4 regions of the Halomonas sp. PBN3 genome follow, and region 1 is predicted to be linked to each of the others. Evidence: riboswitches for the same ligand, from Rfam matches in the RefSeq annotation. Region 1 holds a riboswitch; each other region holds the start of a gene.
The links. A riboswitch is a leader RNA that binds a small molecule or an ion and turns the genes downstream of it on or off. The one in region 1 is predicted to bind thiamine pyrophosphate.
Positions count from the first base shown of each region.

Region 2: linked by a shared signal. The riboswitch ahead of Q673_RS26490 (sodium:solute symporter family transporter) and the one ahead of thiO (glycine oxidase ThiO) in region 1 are both predicted to bind thiamine pyrophosphate.
Region 3: linked by a shared signal. The riboswitch ahead of thiM (hydroxyethylthiazole kinase) and the one ahead of thiO (glycine oxidase ThiO) in region 1 are both predicted to bind thiamine pyrophosphate.
Region 4: linked by a shared signal. The riboswitch ahead of tenA (thiaminase II) and the one ahead of thiO (glycine oxidase ThiO) in region 1 are both predicted to bind thiamine pyrophosphate.

Region 1 covers NZ_AXCA01000178.1:62,523-64,717, reverse strand. Annotated here, with positions in the region: partial or broken gene argF (ornithine carbamoyltransferase) at 1-382, shown strand, start outside; gene Q673_RS31685 (hypothetical protein) at 468-773, shown strand; TPP riboswitch at 901-1,023, shown strand; gene thiO (glycine oxidase ThiO) at 1,083-2,183, shown strand; gene thiS (sulfur carrier protein ThiS) at 2,180-2,195, shown strand, end outside.
Region 2 covers NZ_AXCA01000155.1:31,140-33,334, forward strand. Annotated here, with positions in the region: gene Q673_RS26485 (peroxidase-related enzyme) at 1-435, shown strand, start outside; TPP riboswitch at 790-900, shown strand; gene Q673_RS26490 (sodium:solute symporter family transporter) at 890-2,195, shown strand, end outside.
Region 3 covers NZ_AXCA01000112.1:38,908-41,102, reverse strand. Annotated here, with positions in the region: gene thiE (thiamine phosphate synthase) at 1-434, opposite strand, end outside; gene thiM (hydroxyethylthiazole kinase) at 424-1,245, opposite strand; TPP riboswitch at 1,278-1,376, opposite strand; gene Q673_RS24195 (hypothetical protein) at 1,450-1,710, opposite strand; gene Q673_RS24190 (DUF3413 domain-containing protein) at 1,908-2,195, shown strand, end outside.
Region 4 covers NZ_AXCA01000163.1:202,810-205,004, reverse strand. Annotated here, with positions in the region: gene Q673_RS29665 (lysophospholipid acyltransferase family protein) at 1-556, shown strand, start outside; TPP riboswitch at 623-748, shown strand; gene tenA (thiaminase II) at 825-1,493, shown strand; TPP riboswitch at 1,579-1,688, shown strand; gene thiC (phosphomethylpyrimidine synthase ThiC) at 1,768-2,195, shown strand, end outside.

The sequences.
Region 1 (2,195 bases):
CATCTGCTGCCCCGAAGGCTACGAGCCGCGCCAGGATATCCTCGCCGCCGCCGGCGACCGTGTCACCCTCCTGCGCGACCCCGCCGAGGCCGTCGCGGGTGCCGACCTGGTGACCACCGACGTCTGGGCCTCCATGGGCCAGGAGGAGGAGCAGACCAAGCGCGAGGCGGCCTTCGCCGGTCTCCAGGTGACCGAGGCGCTGCTCGACCGGGCCGCCGACGATGTCCTCTTCCTGCACTGCCTGCCCGCCCACCGCGGCGAGGAGATCAGCGAGACCCTGCTCGACGACCCGCGCGCCGTGGTCTGGCAGGAGGCCGGCAACCGGCTGCACGCCCAGAAGGCGCTGATCGAGTTCCTGCTGCTGGGCCGAGTCGACGACTGAGGCCGACACCCCCTTAGACCTTGGTCTTGTACGACCAAGGTTGTATAATGCGCCGCAGCACATTCCAGCAAGGAAGACGCGGCGCATGACACCTCCCCCGATCGACACCTTGGGCATGCAGCGCAGCCTGCGCCAGTGCCTCTCCAACATGGCCGCCCTGCTCTACCGCCAGGGCCACGTCCTCGAGACCGTGACCGTGCCCCACCGCGGCCTCGACCCCGCCACCCTCGAGTGCCTCGAGGCGGACTCCCGCGAGTGGTCCGCCTGCCAGCGCATCCTCGAGTCCAGCGAGGCCGCCACCTTCAACGAGCAACGGCGCTTCGTGCTCACCGGCCTTGGCCGCGAGCTGCTGTTCGACATGTTCGGCGAGGGCGCGGCGGACTGCGCCTGACCGCCGGGTGACGGCGCCCTGCGAGGGCCTGTCGCCGGGAAAGCCCAGAGCGCGGCATTCCCATCTGCGATCACCAAGGAGGCCCGCCGACACCGATTGCGTCGGCGGGCCTCCTTGGTTATGTTGGGACGACTTGTCGGGGAGCCCTGACACGCGCCTGGCGCGCTGGACGAGGGCTGAGATCGGTACGGCCGAACCCGTTGAACCTGATCAGGTTGATGCCTGCGGAGGAAACAAGCTCGTGCATCGCTGTCCGCTCCTGCCCCGCATCCTGCCTGGTCGTCACTCCCCCCGCTGGATGCCCGTTCGATGAGTCGACTCCCCCAACAGCGCTTCGCCGTGGCCGGCGCCGGCCTGCTCGGCCGCCTGGTGGCCTGGCGCCTGCTGCGCGACGGCCACGCCGTCACCCTCTATGACGCCGGCGACCTGGACACGCCTCCCGCCGCCGCCTGGACTGCCGCCGGCATGGTCGCCCCCCTGGCCGAGACCGTGGTCAGCGAGCGCTGTGTCTACGACATGGGGCGCGTGGCCCTGACCCGCTGGCCCGAGTGGCTGGCCGAGCTCGAGGCCCCCGAGCTCTGGCACCCACGGGGCAGCCTGGTGGTGGCCCACCCCCAGGACGAGGGCGAGCTGACCCAGTTCCGCCGCGAGCTCGACGACGCCCTGGGCGCGCCGGCGCGCTACCGCCCGCTGTCGGGCGCCGACCTCCAGGCCCTGGAACCCGACCTCGCGACGGGCTTCCGCCATGGCCTCTTCCTCGAGGAGGAGGCCCACCTGGACAACCGCGAGCTGCTCGCCCGGCTGCTGGCGGCGATCCGCGCGCTGGGAGGTGAGTACCACGGCCACACACCGATCGAGACCCGGCCCGGCGAGGTCGAGAGTGCCGCCGGCCGGCGCACCTTCGACCGGGTGATCGACTGCCGTGGCCACGGCGCCAGGCCCCGCCACCCCACCCTGCGTGGCGTGCGCGGCGAGACCCTGCAGGTGCACACCGAGGAGGTGCGGCTGTCGCGCCCGGTACGCCTGATGCACCCCCGCTACCAGCTCTATGTGGTGCCCAAGCCGCACGGCCGCTTCGTGGTCGGTGCCACCTCCATCGAGAGCGAGGACCGCTCGCCCATCTCGCTGCAGTCGTCGCTGGAGCTCTCGAGCGTCCTCTATACCCTGTCGCCGGCCTTCGCCGAGGCGCGAGTGCTCGAGCAGGGCGTCAACCTGCGCCCGGCGTTTCGCGACAACCTGCCCCATGTCACCCATCGCGACGGCCTGACCAGCGCCAACGGCCTCTTCCGCCACGGCTACCTGCTGGCCCCGGCGTTGGTCGAGCACCTGCTGGCCGAGGTCCGCGGCGCGGGCGAGCGCCCCTTCGCCGCAGTGCTGGCCGAGGCCGCCCCCGAGGAGAGCGCGTCATGAAGGAAGGCACCC
Region 2 (2,195 bases), on a different contig from region 1:
TTCTTCGCCTACCACGACGCCCTGATGGAGCGGGAGTCCGACACCCTCACCAAGGCGGAGAAGGAGATGATCGTGGTGGCCACCAGCGCCCGCAACCGCTGCCCCTACTGCGTGGTGGCCCATGGCGCCTTGGTGCGCATCTACAGCAAGGACCCGCTGCTGGCCGACCAGGTGGCCATCAACCACCGCACCGCCCCGATCAGCCAGCGCCACCGCACCATGCTCGACTTCGCCATGTACTGCGGCCTCGATGTGGGGGAGCTCACCGACGAGTGGGAGGCCCGCCTGGCGAACGCCGGCTTCACCCGCGACGACATCTGGGACATCGGCGCCATCGCCGCCTTCTTCGGCCTCTCCAACCGCCTGGTCACCCTGACCGGCACCCCGCCCAACGAGGAGTTCTATCTGATGGGGCGGGTGCCACGAGAGAAGTGAACGGGTGACAGTTCACTCAGACGCTAGATAAAGGGTACGAAGGGAACACCGCTGCACCCGGAAATGGCGAGTGCGAGAAGGCTGACTGAGCAAAGCTTCCGCATGGTGTCTCTCCTGCCGGGGTTCTTTAGCTCGCTATTGTCTCAGACCTCGGCGGTGGTTTCTGCCTGCTTGTTTTGACGAGAGTAATTTCTCGATCCTGTGAGCCAGGGAGTTTTCCTGGCCCCGGTGTAGGGCATCGGGCGCTCCAGATCGGGGGTGGTCGTCGGGACGGGGCGACGCTATGATGCCCCTCGATCCCAGTGTTATCGGCCGCCCATGCGGCGACTTGAGCCGGGATCCCACAATTCATTCACTTGTCGCCAGGGGAGTCCCGCCGCATCCGCGGGGGCTGAGAGGGCCAAGCGCCGACCCTGGAACCTGATCCGGTTAATACCGGCGGAGGAAGTGCGACATGCCTTACCTGACGTCTGCCGTGCTCGGCGCGGCGCTTCTGTGCTTTGCCTTTCTGGGCCTGCGGGCCCGCCGGGCCGACGGCCTGCTCGATGACTACGTCACCGCCCGCAACTCTCAGGGCGCCCAGGCCATCGGCCTGTCGTTCCTGGCCTCCGGCATGGGTGCCTGGATTCTCTTCGCGCCGCCGGAGATCGGTGCCTTCGTGGGGCCGGTGGCGCTGGCCGGCTATGCCATCGGCTCCTCGCTGCCGTTCCTGGTGCTGGGTCTCTACGGGCCGGCGATCCGCCGCCACCTGCCGCAGGGCCGCAGCATCGGCGAGTTCGCCGAGGCCTGCTATGGCACCGGGGTGCGGCGCTGGGTCTCCTTCGTCTCGGTGGCTTACATGGCGCTCTTCCTGGCCGCCGAGCTCACCGCCATCGGCGCCATCGCCGCGCTGCTCTCGGACGTGCCGCCGGCGCTGGTGATCCTCGGCGTGGCGGTGGTCACCCTGGTCTACACCACCCTGGGCGGTCTGCGGGCGAGCCTCGCCACCGACCGCTGGCAGGCCTGGCTGCTGCTGGCCCTGCTGGTGCTGGTGGGCGGCGTGGCCTGGTGGTGGCTGCCGCCGATACCCGCCGAGGCGACGCTGCCTGCCATTCCCGCCGGCAGTGCCCTCTCCGTGGCGCTGACGCTGGTGATCGCCGTCACCGCGGCCAACCTCTTCCACCAGGGCTACTGGCAGCGCATCTGGGCCGCCGAGGACGACCGCGCCTTGGGCCGCGGCGCGCTGCTGGGCGGCGCCAGCAGCCTGCTGGTGGTGATGGCGATCGGCGGGCTCGGCATGCTGGCGGCGATGCACGCGCTGCCCGTGGGCGAGCCACCGATTCCCTTCTTCGCGCTGCTCTCCGCGGCGCCGGCCTGGCTGGGCCTGCCGGCCCTGGTGCTGGCGGTGACCCTGGTGGCCTCCAGCGTCGATACCCTGCAGAACGCCATCGCCTCCATGGCGGTGGCAAGCGGCGGCCGGCGCGGCCTCTCGGTGCGGGCGGCGCGCCTGGTCACGGTGGCGCTGATGCTGCCGGTGGTGTGGGTGGCGCTGCAGGGCTTCTCGGTGCTGCGGCTGTTCCTGATCGCCGACCTGCTGTGTGCCGCCATCGTGGTGCCGGTGCTGCTGGGCCTGTGGCGTCGCATGTCGCCACTCGCCGCGGTGGCGGGCGGCGTGGCCGGACTGCTCGGCGCGGTGCTGCCGGGCTGGATCACCTTGGGCAGCCTCTCCGCCGGGGTGCTGGCGGCCACCTTCCCGGACAGCATCCCGACGCTGCCTCCGT
Region 3 (2,195 bases), on a different contig from region 1:
CCCAGCGGCTCGGCGTGGTCGTGCTTGCTGGGGGTGGCGAACACCGGGCCGAGCCCCAGGTAGTCGAGGCGCTCGGCGTCGATGCGCGCCAGCTGCTCCAGGGTCTGCACCGAGAGGCCGAGGATCGCCTGCTCCCCCAGCACCGCCCGGGCCTCGGCCACCTCGCCGTCGTCCTGGCCGATATGCAGGCCGTCGGCGCCGCTCTCCACCGCCACGGCCAGGCGGTCGTTGATGATCAGCGGCACGCCGCTGCCGGCCAGTGCCGCCTTGAGCCGCCGCGCCTGGTCGATCAGCTCGCCGTCCGCGGCGTGCTTGTCGCGCAGCTGGACCACCGTGGCGCCGCCGCGCACCGCGGCGACGACGGTCTCCACCAGGCCGTGGCCGGCGCACAGGGCGGGGTCGGTGATCAGATAGAGGGAGAGGTCAAGGCGCATCGATCACCTCCAGGGGCGGCAGGGCAGAGAGTCGGTGTTCGTCGAGGGCATACAGCGCGTCGAGGAAGGCCACGGCGAAGCTGCCGGGGCCGGCCGCCACCTCGCCGGCCTGGCGACCCGCCTCGCCGTAGCAGGCGAGCGCCGCCACAGTGGCGGCGAAGGGATCCTCGGCCCCCACCAGGAAGGCGGCCACCACCCCGGTGAGTGCGCACCCCAGGGTGGTGACCCTTGGCATCAGCGCATGGCCGCCCGGGATACGGGCGAGGCGCCGGCCGTCGGTGACCCGGTCGACCTCGCCGGTCACCGCCACCACGGCATCAATGCGGCGGGCCAGGGCCACTGCGGCCTGCTCGGCGGCTTCGGTGGGATCGCTGCTGTCCACGCCGCGCCCACCGCTTCCCTGATGCTCCAGGGCCAGGATCTCAGAGGCGTTGCCGCGGATCACCGTGGGGCGTCGCTCCAGCAGTCGCCTGCCCGCCGCGCGGCGGTAGGCGGTGGCACCCACCGCCACCGGGTCCAGCACCCAGGGCCTGCCCGCCAGCCGTGCGGCCGCGGCGGCCTCCTCCATGGCCTCGACCCAATGGGGGGAGAGGGTGCCGATATTCACCGTCAGGGCATCGGCGAGGGCGGCGAACTCGGCGGCCTCCTCGCGGGCATGCACCATGGCCGGCGAGGCGCCCAGGGCCAGCAGCACGTTGGCCATGGGGTTCATGGCCACCAGGTTGGTGATGTTATGAATCAGGGGTGCGCGCTCGCGCAGGCGAGCGAGATGGGCGGCGGGGTCGATCGGGCCGCGGGTGGCGGTGGTCATCGTTCCTCCCGGGCGCGGGAGGTGCAGGCGGCGGGGCGGGCTGCACGACTCCCTACGCCGGCATGATCCGGGTCAGGTTCCAAGGGTGCGTCTCAGCCACGGCGATTGCCGCGGCGCCCCTGTCGTCGAGCCACACTATCCACGTCCCGGGGAGGACTGTAAAGGCCGAGCAATGCCTCTGGCGAGGCGCTCGAGCAGCGAGGTTCATGCCATCACATGGAAGCCCGCCAGGGTGATCAGGCTGGCCAGTACCAGGCTGTTGACGGTGTCCCGTGCTTCCTCGTCTTGCCAGCGCTCGGGGGTGAGCAGGACCAGCGCCAGGGTGCCCAGAGCAGCAAGCCCCAGCGGCAGCTCGATGGGTTCCCAGCCGGCGGCCAGCACGCCCAGGGCCAGCAACGCCAGGCCGATGAGCAGCAGCGGCACGATGGCGCGATTCTCGGCGACGAGGGTGTCTGCGAGTGTCATTATCGGACTCCGGGTCATGGTGTTGCCTCGGGTTGCGGCGGTATCAGCATGCACCATGACTGTGGCGCGCCTTCCTTAAGGATTGCTTAAGGTGGCATGACCAGAGTGTGACGGCGCCGATCCCGGTACCTTTCCACCACCCGACAGGCCGTGTATCGCGGCTTGGTGTCGGGCCCTTTCATGATCGTGGTCATCACATGCTTGCATCCCTTCTCCATCGCTGGCGCTGGCTGGGCGCCTGGACCCTGGCCAACCTGCTGCTCGCCTGGCTGATCAGTCTGCGCTACCTCCCCTACATGGCCCCCGAGGGCGCCGAGCAGTGGGGCTACCTGCTGCTGGTGTTCCTCGGCCATATCGGGCTTCTGGTGTGGCTGGGGGCCTTGCCGCTGCTGCTGCTGGCCCCGCTGCTTCGGGCGCCCTGGCTGTGGCTGGTCACCACCCTGTGGGCCGGCCTGTTGCAACTGGTGCTGCTGCTCGACACCTTC
Region 4 (2,195 bases), on a different contig from region 1:
CCCCCACTTCGGCAACTGGGAGGTGCTCAACTTCTGGCTCTCCAGCCACTTCCCCTTCACCGCCATGTACGAGCCGCCCAAGATCGCCGAGCTCGACGCCGTGACCCGCGCCGGACGCGAGCGCATGGGGGCGAGCCTGGTGCCCACCAACCCCCGTGGCGTGGCCGCCCTGCTCAAGGCGCTCAAGCGCGGCGAGGCGATCGGCATCCTCCCCGACCAGGAGCCCGACTGGGGCAGCGGCGTGTTTGCGCCCTTCTTCGGCCGCCTCGCCTATACCGCCACCCTGCTGCCCAAGCTGGTGGCCCGCACCCAGGCCCGGGTGGTCACCGGGGTGGCCAGGCGCCTCCCCGGCCGGGGCTTCGAGATCCACTTCCTGCCCGCGGACGAACGGGTCTACGCGACCGACGAGGCCGAGTCCGCCACCGGGGTCAACGCCTGCGTGGAGGCCGCCATCGCCCTGGACCCGGCCCAGTACCAGTGGGAGTACAAGCGCTACCGCAAGGTGATTCAGGAGCAGGAAGGAGATCCCCACCATCGCGAGTTTCGCATCTACTAAGCTGGCAACCTACTAAGCTGGCAACCTACTAAGCTGGCAACCTGCCCCCGTCCTGCTAGACTGGGCATTCGCTTGACGGGGTGCCGGTGAGATCCGGCTGAGATGGCACAGGGGTCTCCCGAAGACCCAAGCGCCGATCCCGTTGAACCTGATCCGGTTAGTACCGGCGTAGGAATCAAGCGGTGGTCTCCCCGGCAGTGCCGTTCCCCCGACCCCCACTCCCTCCCTCGCCCGAACCCCGGATCGTCACTCGATGCCGGAGACGACCATGGGCTATCGCTTCCAGGACCTTACCGCCGCCTGCCACGACGACTGGCGTGCCTATATCGAGCATGACTTCGTGCGCCAGCTCGCCGACGCCACCCTCGAGCAGGAGGCCTTCCGCCACTACCTCAAGCAGGACTACCTCTTCCTGGTCCACTTCGCGCGCGCCTACGCCCTGGCCGCCTACAAGAGCCGCACCCTCGACGACCTGCGTCAGGCCCATGAGGGGCTCAAGGCGATCGTCGACCTGGAGCTGGGGCTGCACGTGGGCTACTGCCGCGAGTGGAGCATCTCCGAGGAGTCGCTGGCCGAGCTGCCCGAGGCCCGCGCCACCATGGCCTATACCCGCTACGTGCTGGATACCGGCAACCGCGGCGACCTGCTCGACCTGCACGTGGCCCTGGCCCCCTGCCTGGTGGGCTACGGCGAAATCGCCGACTGGATCAACGCCCGCGCCGGCACGGTCCGCGGCAATGCCAACCCCTATGACGCCTGGATCGCCATGTACGAGAGCGAGGCGTTCCAGGCCGCCCGCCGCGCCGAGGAGGCCTGGCTCGACGCCCGCCTCGCCGATGTCACCCCGGCGCGCTTCGCCGAGCTCACTCAGGTGTTCCGCGACGCCACCCGGCTCGAGATCGACTTCTGGCAGATGGGACTGGACCGCGCCGACTGAAGCACTGGCCCCATCATCATGCGCCCGCTGGCTCTGGTCAGGCCGACGGGCAGCGTCACACTGGTGGCCGAAAGGTCGCCCGACCACTCGCTTGACGGGGTGCCGTTACCGACGGCTGAGATCATGCGCCCAAGCATGGATCCCGTTGAACCTGAACTGGCTAGGACCAGCGTAGGGATCAAGCGACACGCCGCCCGGTACAGCACACGGCGGCCCCTGTCCCTCCCACCTGTCCTCCCTGACAACACCACAATCCCCTGGGGAGACCGACATCATGAGCAAGACCGCCCACTTCCTCGCCGACACCGCCAGGGTCGACGAGGCCGCCATCCAGCCGCTGCCCGGCTCGCGCAAGGTCTATGTCGAGGGCTCGCGCCCCGATATCCGCGTGCCCTTCCGCGAGATCGCGCTGTCGCCGACCAAGACCTCCGGCAGCGACGAAGAAAACCCGCCGCTGCTGGTCTACGACACCTCCGGCCCCTACACCGACCCCGAGGCCGAGATCGACCTGCGCCGCGGCCTGCCCGAGCTGCGCCGGGCATGGATCGATGAACGCGGCGACACCGAGTGGCTCGACGGTCCGACCTCCGAATACGGACGGCGCCGGGCCAACGACCCGATGCTCGCCAACCTGCGCTTCGATCTGACCCGCACCCCGCGCCGCGCCAAGGCAGGGAAGAACGTCACCCAGCTCCACTACGC